One region of the Pseudovibrio sp. Ad26 genome, then DNA from elsewhere that is predicted to be linked to it. Evidence: riboswitches for the same ligand, from Rfam matches in the RefSeq annotation. Region 1 holds a riboswitch; each other region holds the start of a gene.
What was found. Region 1 has a riboswitch for cobalamin ahead of nrdH (glutaredoxin-like protein NrdH). Riboswitches for the same ligand answer to the same signal wherever they lie in the genome.

Region 1 (2,196 bases):
AGTTGTCCTTCCTAAGAAGAGACGATTGGATGACTGTCTTTTTCGAAAAGAAATCAAAAGACCTCTTAAAACCCTCGATTACAAATGTCAGGACTGCTGTTTCATAAAAGCCTAGGTCTTTAAAGTCGGACTGGTAGTTTATGCCGCTATCTCTTTGCATTCAGCACCTTCATGCAGTGCTTAATACCAGTATGCAAGTGCTCATGGGTTTGCGTCACAGAAAGGTTTAAACGGCTAGCAATTTCTCTTAGCTTAAGCCCCTCCAGACGGTGCAATTCAACGACTTTGCGTGTTATTTGTGGTAATTCGGCAAGCGCTTTTATGACCAGTTTAAGCTCCTGTTTGCCGGCTAACGCACTCTCCTGAGTTGGCTTTTGTTCCGAATAGGATGTAATTGGAGTTTCATGATCAAATCTCTGAAGTTCCCGTTGTTGCTTGCGCAATTGGTCGATGCAAAGATTGTGAACGATACGACGAAGGTAGCTGTCTGGTGCGTTGGGTGATTTGGAGCCAATCCGTAGGAAGGCATCCTGAACAATGTCCTCACTGAGCGCCCAGTCTTTGGTTATGGATGCAGCATAGCGGACCAGCCCCTCGTAATTTTTTGTATGTATTTTTACATGCTGTTGGGATTTGGTCACGAAACGGAGCCGTTCACTAAAACGAGTATACGGGGAAATTGCAACCATTATATGATTTAATATGAGTATAATAGTCAAGTTATATTGTTGGTTGATTATCAGACAATTGCGCTCGCTATTGGTGTTCTTTAAGTGAAAGAGCGCGTGTGTAATACGAATTTGAAACTGGTTGCAGCAAACAGCATCAGGTAACGAGGGTAAGAAACTATGATCGTTGTATTAAATGGCGATTTGCGAAGCACGGCGCCAACTCAAAAACTCCGTTAAAAGTATAGGATAGGCCCCTCAAAACTGGGGTGAGGTATAGATACTGCTTCCAAACTCCACAGCATTAAATTGTGTAAAGTCATCCATATGTTGACCCACACTTACGTAAATGCACTATATGAGGCGTTCTTGGTTCTTGCGAGATGACTCGCAAGCTAAGAGGGAAGCTGGTGAAAATCCGGCACTGCCCCCGCAACTGTAAGCAGCGAGCAGGCGTTCGCTCATACCACTGGAGATGTTCTTCGGGAAGGTAGAAGGCCTGTGTTGGAGCTGTGTAGTCAGGAGACCTGCCAAGAGACTTTTAACAACCACAGGCGGAGGGCCTGAGCGGGTTGTGAGCAGGTCTGCCTTATGCGTGGGTCCCTGTCTCTCATCCCCAGCCTCTTCTCCTATGCTACGGGGACTAAAGCATGAGCATTACCGTATATTCCAAGCCTGCCTGTGTGCAGTGCACCGCAACCACTCGTGCGCTGGACAGCGCTGGAATCTCCTACGACGTGATTGACCTTTCTCAGGACACAGATGCTTTTGCTGCTGTGCAAGAACTTGGATACCGCCAGGTACCTGTTGTTGTCACAGGTGACCAACATTGGGCGGGTTTTCGCCCAGACAAGATAAGCGCGCTCGCCTGATACGTTGAGCGGGCTCGTCTATTTCTCAAGCCCATCTGGAAACACACATCGCTTTGTTGAATGCCTCGGCCACCCGGCTGAGCGCATACCGTATCGCACGTCTGAACCTATGTTGCAGATGGCGGATCCCTTTGTGCTCATCACACCAACATATGCGGATGGTGAGGGGCGAGGGGCGGTGCACAAACAGGTGATCCGTTTCTTGAATGATGCGGCCAATCGAAATTTGCTGCGAGGCGTCATCGCCTCGGGCAATCGCAATTTTGGGGCGTTTTTCGCTCATGCAGGGACAATTATTGCCGCGAAATGCAGTTGCCCATGCCTTTACAAGTTTGAACTTGCAGGCACGGAAACAGACATTGCGCGGGTTCGTCAGGGGCTAGATTTATTTTGGAAGCAACAACATTAGAGCAATCGGTGAATAGTCCGCAGGGACTTGATTACCATGCACTGAACGCCATGCTGAACCTCTATGATGTAGAAGGCAAAATCCAGTTTGAGGCTGACCGTCAGTCTGCACGTCAATACTTTTTGGAACATGTGAACCAGAACACCGTTTTCTTTCACTCTTTGGAGGAAAAACTCACCTACTTGGTGCGCGAGAATTACTATGAAGCGGAAGTTCTGGAGCAATACGACCCGGCGTTTGTGAAAGC
Region 2 (2,196 bases), on a different contig from region 1:
TGATAGTGCTGCGCCTTCGCTTCGCGTGAACATGGTTTTCTACCCATCATTTTTCTTGTTTTCTGGATAGACGCGCACGCACGTGTTTTGTGAAGAGAAGAGGTGTTTAAGTAGAAGGGGAGGATAAAGAGAAAAATATGGCTCCCCGGGCCGGATTCGAACCAGCGACCAAGCGGTTAACAGCCGCTTGCTCTACCACTGAGCTACCGGGGATCATACTATGTTGCCATTGGCGGCGATCGATAAAAGAAGTGGCTCCCCGGGCCGGATTCGAACCAGCGACCAAGCGGTTAACAGCCGCTTGCTCTACCACTGAGCTACCGGGGATCACGATGATCTTGCCGTATGGCTGCAAACGAAAAAGAATGGCTCCCCGGGCCGGATTCGAACCAGCGACCAAGCGGTTAACAGCCGCTTGCTCTACCACTGAGCTACCGGGGATCATGACACCCTTGCGAGTTTGCCTCGCCGTTTGCGTGAGGAGGCTTTTACAGAGGCATGTTGTGTTTGCCAAGTCGTTTTTTGCGTATTTTTCGATTTGTGGACAGTTTCTCTATTTTTTTATTGAGATATCCAAGGGGGTTAGCCAGAAATCTCCAAAAACCGCGGATTTTGCGGGTTTGATTTTCTGGTGATGTTGGAATCCTCACAAAGACAATTGACAGGAGAGCTGATTGCGCCGCACATTGAAGGCCAGAACTCCAGTTTCTTTTTGTTCCGGCTCAGGCTTTGGAATGACAAGATTAAACGGGAATGCGGTTCCATATTTTATGGAGACAAGCCGCAGCTGCCCCCGCAACTGTGAGCGGTGAGACCTTAGCGAAAATCCCACTGGCCTTTTAAGGGCTGGGAAGGGGCTATGGTCGGTTGAGCCGCAAGCCAGGAGACCGGCTGGAGATATGATTTGACATAGGACTGCTGTCGGGTGGACGGCGAGAGGTGCTCATGACACATGTTTTTCTGTCTCCGTGCGAGACAGTTGCTCGACTTTCATATTCCCCAGGTGAAGCCCCGGCTTCTATATGCTTGCTGGCCAGCTAACAAAGATGGCTGAACAGAGAGGCGACCTTCGTGTTCGCCATTGCTTGGTTACGGGCGGTGCTCGTTCCGGGAAAAGCGCATATGCGGAAAAGCTGGTCATAAGCAGCGGGCGACGCCCGACTTATATTGCGACAGGCCAGGCCTTTGACGGTGAAATGGAGGAACGCATCGTGCATCATAAGGTGCAGCGTGGCGACCTTTGGGACACTGTTGAGGAGCCGTTGGAGCTTGTGCGCGTGCTGAAAACGCATGCCAGCAGCGATCGTGCGATCCTCGTTGATTGCCTGACACTTTGGCTTTCCAACCTTATGCATGCGGAGCGGGACTGGACCGTGGAGCTGGAGCGGCTTCAGGCAGTTCTTAGCTCTTTGCCATGCCCCGTTGTGTTTGTTGGCAATGAAGTGGGCATGGGCATTGTGCCTGAAAACGCCATGGCCCGCGCCTTTCGAGATGAAGCTGGACGCCTGAACCAGCGTATCGCCGACCTCTGCCATTTTGTGATGTTTGTGGCTGCTGGACAGCCTTTGCAGCTGAAGCCTGCTGTTTTTCCGGAGATTTCCCTATGACTGTTTCTTTTGCTGCGCCTTCTAAAAAAATCCCTGCTGTCATTATCACTGGTTTTCTGGGTGCCGGAAAAACAACGCTGGTGCGTAACCTGCTGATGAAGGCACAGAACAAGCGCATTGCGCTGATCGTCAATGAATTCGGTGAGATGGGCTTTGATGGCTCATTGGTCAATGGCTGTGCTGACCCGGACTGTTCTGCTGATGAAGTGGTGGAGCTGGCCAACGGCTGCATTTGTTGCACAGTAGCTGATGATTTTCTGCCAACCATGGAGATGCTTCTGGAGCGCGAGCAGGTGCCGGATGTTGTTGTGATTGAAACCTCTGGCCTTGCCCTGCCACAGCCGTTGGTGCGTGCGTTCAACTGGCCTTCTGTCAAGCCGCGCGTGACCGTTGACAGTGTGGTGACCGTGGTAGACGCACCGGCTGTTGCTGCTGGCAAAGTGGCCTGCGATGAAGAGGCTGTTGCTGCGCAGCGGGCAGCGGATGATGCGCTGGACCATGAAAGCCCGGTGGAAGAGTTGTTTGCTGATCAGCTGACCTGTGCTGACCTTGTTGTGCTTTCCAAAGCTGATCTTTTGACTGAAGCAGA
Region 3 (2,196 bases), on a different contig from region 1:
ATCTTGCCGAGTTGGAGCTCAACCACAGCGCGGCATGGTATCGTGGAAAGCATTGAGCGTATGGCTCGGGCAGGGAGTCCGGAGTATGTGAAACTCGATGACCGTGTTGCTGTTTTGGTTGGCGATGGTGCTTTGTGGAGTGAGGTGCTGGCTGGCGCAGACAATGAAGTTATGCCACCCAAAGCTGGCGATAATTTTGGTAGCTTTGCTGATTATTCTGAGAGTGTGCGTGCCCATCTGTCATTACACGGGCCAAAGGCTGTTGGTGCAACGTATAGAGAGTTCGCCTTCCAGCCTTTGAAAGAGTTGGTGGGGTTTTTGAAAGAACATCACTTCCAGATCTGGGTTTTAAGCTTTGGAGACCATGAAGTAGATCGCACTATGGCGGAGTTGAACTACGGGCTTCCGAGATTTCGAGTTATCGAGGTTACTCCCCACGCGACTGCAGTGTCCTCAACAGATCTTGCTCGAACGATTTGGGAGAGGATAGGTACAGCACCTCAGATTTTTCTTGGACGATCTCACAGTGATCTTGGCTTTCTGAGACTTGCGGGCAAAGGTGAGGGGGTGCTTAAAATCCAAATTTCTGCCAGCCAAAATACTTCTACTCACACACCAGATTCAACTCCTGATGAATCTGGAGAGCAGCAAAACTCATGGAGCTTTGTGATTTCTCCTAAGGAGCATTGGCTAAGGAAATATTCGTGGCAGGCTCCTTCGGAGAGAACTTATAGTAAGAACTAATAGAAAATACTGAGACCTTCGTTGCAACCTGCATGAGATATATTTGATCTATTCTAGTTTTAATCGATTGAAAATCTGAGTGCATTTGTAATGTTAAATAATATCCGATGCTTCTGAGGTAATTTTATTTATTTTGATGAAGATCAATGAAGAGGTGGGGCACTCTGATATTTCTAAATACAGCTTCGGCTGGCACTCGGATGGGGGAGTGTCAACTTTCTTAAAGGCGTGTACCAACGGGTACACGCCTCTTTTTTTGCCCGCAGCTTTGGCGGGTTAAAATGGCCATTGCATTCCTCTGATTGTTGCTTATCCCAACTGCCTCTTATTTCTAGTTGTGTCTTCTCCTATAATTTAGGATATTCCCGCTGTTGGGTTCTGTAGAAGCCAAGCTTCTTGGATGAAAAGGGAATGCGGTAGGGATGACCAAAGATGGGCCCGAGCCGCAGCTGCCCCCGCAACTGTTACGTGGTGCGTTCTTCTTAAAAGCCACTGGAGATGATCTCTGGGAAGGCGGAGAACGCAGAAGCCATGAGCCAGGAAACCTGCCCGACACGACATAAACTCATGACCGCACGGAGGGTGCGAAGAGGAGCATATTATATGCATATTGAACCGGGTTACGTTTCCGCCGCCAAGGTTATTGCTGCCAATGCAGGTGCAGTCGGTGTTATTGTGTGGGGCTGCAAAGAGCAGGCCTCAGAATTTATGAAAGATCCGCTGATTCCTGTAAAAACGCTGTTGGCTGCGGTTTTCTTCTCTATTTTCATGCAGAGCTTCCATATGTCCGTTGGAGCATCCGAACTCCATTTTATCGGTGCAATGGCCATGTATCTGACACTGGGATTTACACCTGTTCTTCTTGGGTTTGCGCTCGGCTTGCTGTTGCAAGCGTTCGCGTTTGATCCGCAGGACATGTACCATTTGGGGGTCAACAGCCTATCTTTGATGCTGCCGCTTATCTCTGTACATTATTTGAGTGGCCGTCAGTTGTTCGCTAAGGATCTGACCAAACGTTTGACTTTTGCGCAGATCCTGAAGTTAGATGCGATGTATTATGCTGGTGTAACCGGCATGGTTGGTTTCTGGCTAATGATTGGTGACGTGGCTACGCCATTTACAGCTTGGGCGCAGTTTGCTCTGTCTTATCTGGCACTTGTTGCCTGTGAGCCATTGGTCACCTTCATCGCAGTGAAGGGACTTAAGGCCGTTGAGGGCAATGCAATTGTTCGGAACCTGACCGTGGTTCCGCAGCTGAAGCTGGCATAAGTTTTTTCAAGTTTGTTTGTTAATAGGGCGGTGGTGTAAATCTGCTGCCCTTTTTTCTTGCGTGTAAGTGATCAATCGTTGCCGTGAAATTCATCGTTTGAGGAGAAAAAGCGACGGATTTGATCGTCGTTGAAGTGTTATGGATTGCCCCATGGCGCTGCTTCCACTATGAGTGCTCTCCAG
Region 4 (2,196 bases), on a different contig from region 1:
GTTGTATCGACTATCTGGAATGAGGCGTCAGTTGACATCCTATCATCCAACCACGCAAAATTTGCACCCAACTTGCCTATATACTGACGGTAGTCCTGCTCATTACGTGCATCAGGGTTATTAAATCCATCAAACTCGCTGTGACCATCCGTGCCTCGAGCAACAAAATATAGGTTCAGAGCCTCTGTGACATCGACTGAACCTTTTGCAGAAAAGGTCAGGTTCTCATAACCATCTTCATCTGCTGTGTCACTTTTTGGGGTTTGCGCACTAAATCCATCGGTATGGTAGCGCTGCACGTTCACTGCGATATCTGCTGTTTCAGTCGCCGCTTGAAATCCATAGGACGCGTTGACAGTTCCATAGCTGCCACCCTCAATGGCGACATTATGCTTCACGGTGCCCGGCGCAGCGCGTTTGGTGATGATATTGATAACACCTCCAACCGCTTGGCCGCCATATAATGCACTATGCGAGCCTTTTAGGATCTCGATACGTTCAACATCATTAAGTAAGACATGCTCAAGGCGAGCTTCAACTTGCGTACCAGACGGGTCAGCAATATCGACACCATCCAACAAAATCTTTGTGTAATAACCACTCATACCTCGAATGCGTAGAGAGCTTGTTTTTCCCGCGCCACCATTTTGCGAAAATGAAATTCCCGGGAGTTTTGTCAGGTATTCGGAGACAAACGTAGCGCCGTCGTTCTTTAGGTCTTCTTCGGTCACGACATGTGTTGTGGAGCCGACTTTACCGGCTTCGGTTTCCGTTCTGTTGGCGATGACGATGATGTCATCGAGCTCTGTCTCGTTTGCGGATGAGATAAGAGTTGAACTGAAGAGTGCTGAGAGGGCTACGCTGGACTTTAGAGTAGCTGCGATCCAAGATGTGTTACGCACGAGTTTGGTCCATCATTCACAGCATCCATGTTGGAGGCCATGCTGTTGATTGCATTGTGCGTCTTTGAAGAAACTTGGTTCTAACCCGTTGAAACAAAGTCAGATTCATCACCACTCAGACGCACTGTGAATGTCACCTGAACGGAATACCGCCCCTTAGCACGCCCCGTACCGTGGGTGAGTGACTGCATCTGGCAGGTCTCCTGGCTTGCGCGTCCTTATTGTTGCTCCGCCTTCCCAACACCGCTTTAAACAGCTGCATCAGTGGCATGTGTGAGCAACAACTCTACGCTTACAGTTGCGGGGGCAGCCACGGCTTTTCCAAATGGACCGTGTTCCCTTTTCATTTTCATCTGATCGACAAAAATACCAAATGCCCGGCTATTGATCAGATTTCAGGGGCTTCCGTCAACTGGCTGAGCGAGGAACTTGATAAAATTCGACCAATTGCCAGCTAAACTCACAGAATTTGCTGGAGAGAGCACATCACCATATCTTGCGGTGCGACCACTTAAGGCCGCACCTGCTAGGGATGCTTAGGCTCAGGACCCATTGATTTTTGGTGTTTTGTCTGATTCACTTCAGCCAAACCGGAGCTTTGATGTGAGTGATTTATTCTGGCTAACTGAACCTCAGATGGAGCGCCTGTGCCCCTTCTTTCCTAAATCACATGGCCGGCCACGGGTTGATGATCGACGTGTGTTAAGTGGTATTATCTTTATTATTCGCAATGGATTACGCTGGCGGGATGCACCCCAGGAATATGGCCCGCACAAGACCTTATATAACCGGTTTGTGCGTTGGTCGCACAAAGGTCTTTTTGAAAAGATCTTTGAGGAACTGGCCAGACCTACAGGCCCTGAGGCTGATGTCTTGATGATCGATGCAACACACCTTAAAGCTCACCGCACTGCTTCAAGTCTCAAAAAGGGGGCTGTGGCCCGCGCCTGATCGGGCGTACAAAAGGGGGAATGAACACAAAGCTGCACGCTGTTGGTGATGGCGCAGGCCGTCCGATCCGGCTTCATCTGACAGCTGGGCAAACCAGTGATTATAAGGGAGCTGAGGTGCTATTGCCGGATCTGCCTGCTGCCAGGGTCGTGATTGCAGATCGGGGCTATGACAGCAACAAGGTCAGAAAAACCGTGACAGATCAGAATATTGAAGCCTGCATTCCGTCACGCAAAACCCGCAAAAAGAAAGTCCCGTATTCCACCAGAACTTACAGAAAACGGCATAAGGTCGAAAACCTGTTCGCCAAGCTTAAGGACTGGCGACGTATTGCAATGCGATA

Region 2: another riboswitch for cobalamin. It lies ahead of cobU (bifunctional adenosylcobinamide kinase/adenosylcobinamide-phosphate guanylyltransferase); the one in region 1 lies ahead of nrdH (glutaredoxin-like protein NrdH).
Region 3: another riboswitch for cobalamin. It lies ahead of PsAD26_RS24435 (energy-coupling factor ABC transporter permease); the one in region 1 lies ahead of nrdH (glutaredoxin-like protein NrdH).
Region 4: another riboswitch for cobalamin. It lies ahead of PsAD26_RS13875 (TonB-dependent receptor); the one in region 1 lies ahead of nrdH (glutaredoxin-like protein NrdH).

The regions. Positions count from the first base shown of each region.
Region 1 is NZ_LMCE01000109.1:5,732-7,927, reverse strand. It holds gene PsAD26_RS23000 (sigma-70 family RNA polymerase sigma factor) at 147-641, opposite strand; cobalamin riboswitch at 1,022-1,218, shown strand; gene nrdH (glutaredoxin-like protein NrdH) at 1,319-1,540, shown strand; gene nrdI (class Ib ribonucleoside-diphosphate reductase assembly flavoprotein NrdI) at 1,545-1,949, shown strand; gene nrdE (class 1b ribonucleoside-diphosphate reductase subunit alpha) at 1,931-2,196, shown strand, end outside.
Region 2 is NZ_LMCE01000088.1:209,937-212,132, reverse strand. It holds tRNA gene PsAD26_RS18140 (tRNA-Asn) at 139-213, opposite strand; tRNA gene PsAD26_RS18135 (tRNA-Asn) at 253-327, opposite strand; tRNA gene PsAD26_RS18130 (tRNA-Asn) at 367-441, opposite strand; cobalamin riboswitch at 702-911, shown strand; gene cobU (bifunctional adenosylcobinamide kinase/adenosylcobinamide-phosphate guanylyltransferase) at 1,047-1,607, shown strand; gene cobW (cobalamin biosynthesis protein CobW) at 1,604-2,196, shown strand, end outside.
Region 3 is NZ_LMCE01000146.1:153,357-155,552, reverse strand. It holds gene PsAD26_RS24440 (hypothetical protein) at 1-744, shown strand, start outside; cobalamin riboswitch at 1,101-1,312, shown strand; gene PsAD26_RS24435 (energy-coupling factor ABC transporter permease) at 1,348-2,013, shown strand.
Region 4 is NZ_LMCE01000058.1:249,746-251,941, reverse strand. It holds gene PsAD26_RS13875 (TonB-dependent receptor) at 1-902, opposite strand, end outside; cobalamin riboswitch at 1,078-1,291, opposite strand; one part of gene PsAD26_RS28850 (IS5 family transposase) at 1,506-1,833, shown strand; one part of gene PsAD26_RS28850 (IS5 family transposase) at 1,833-2,196, shown strand, end outside.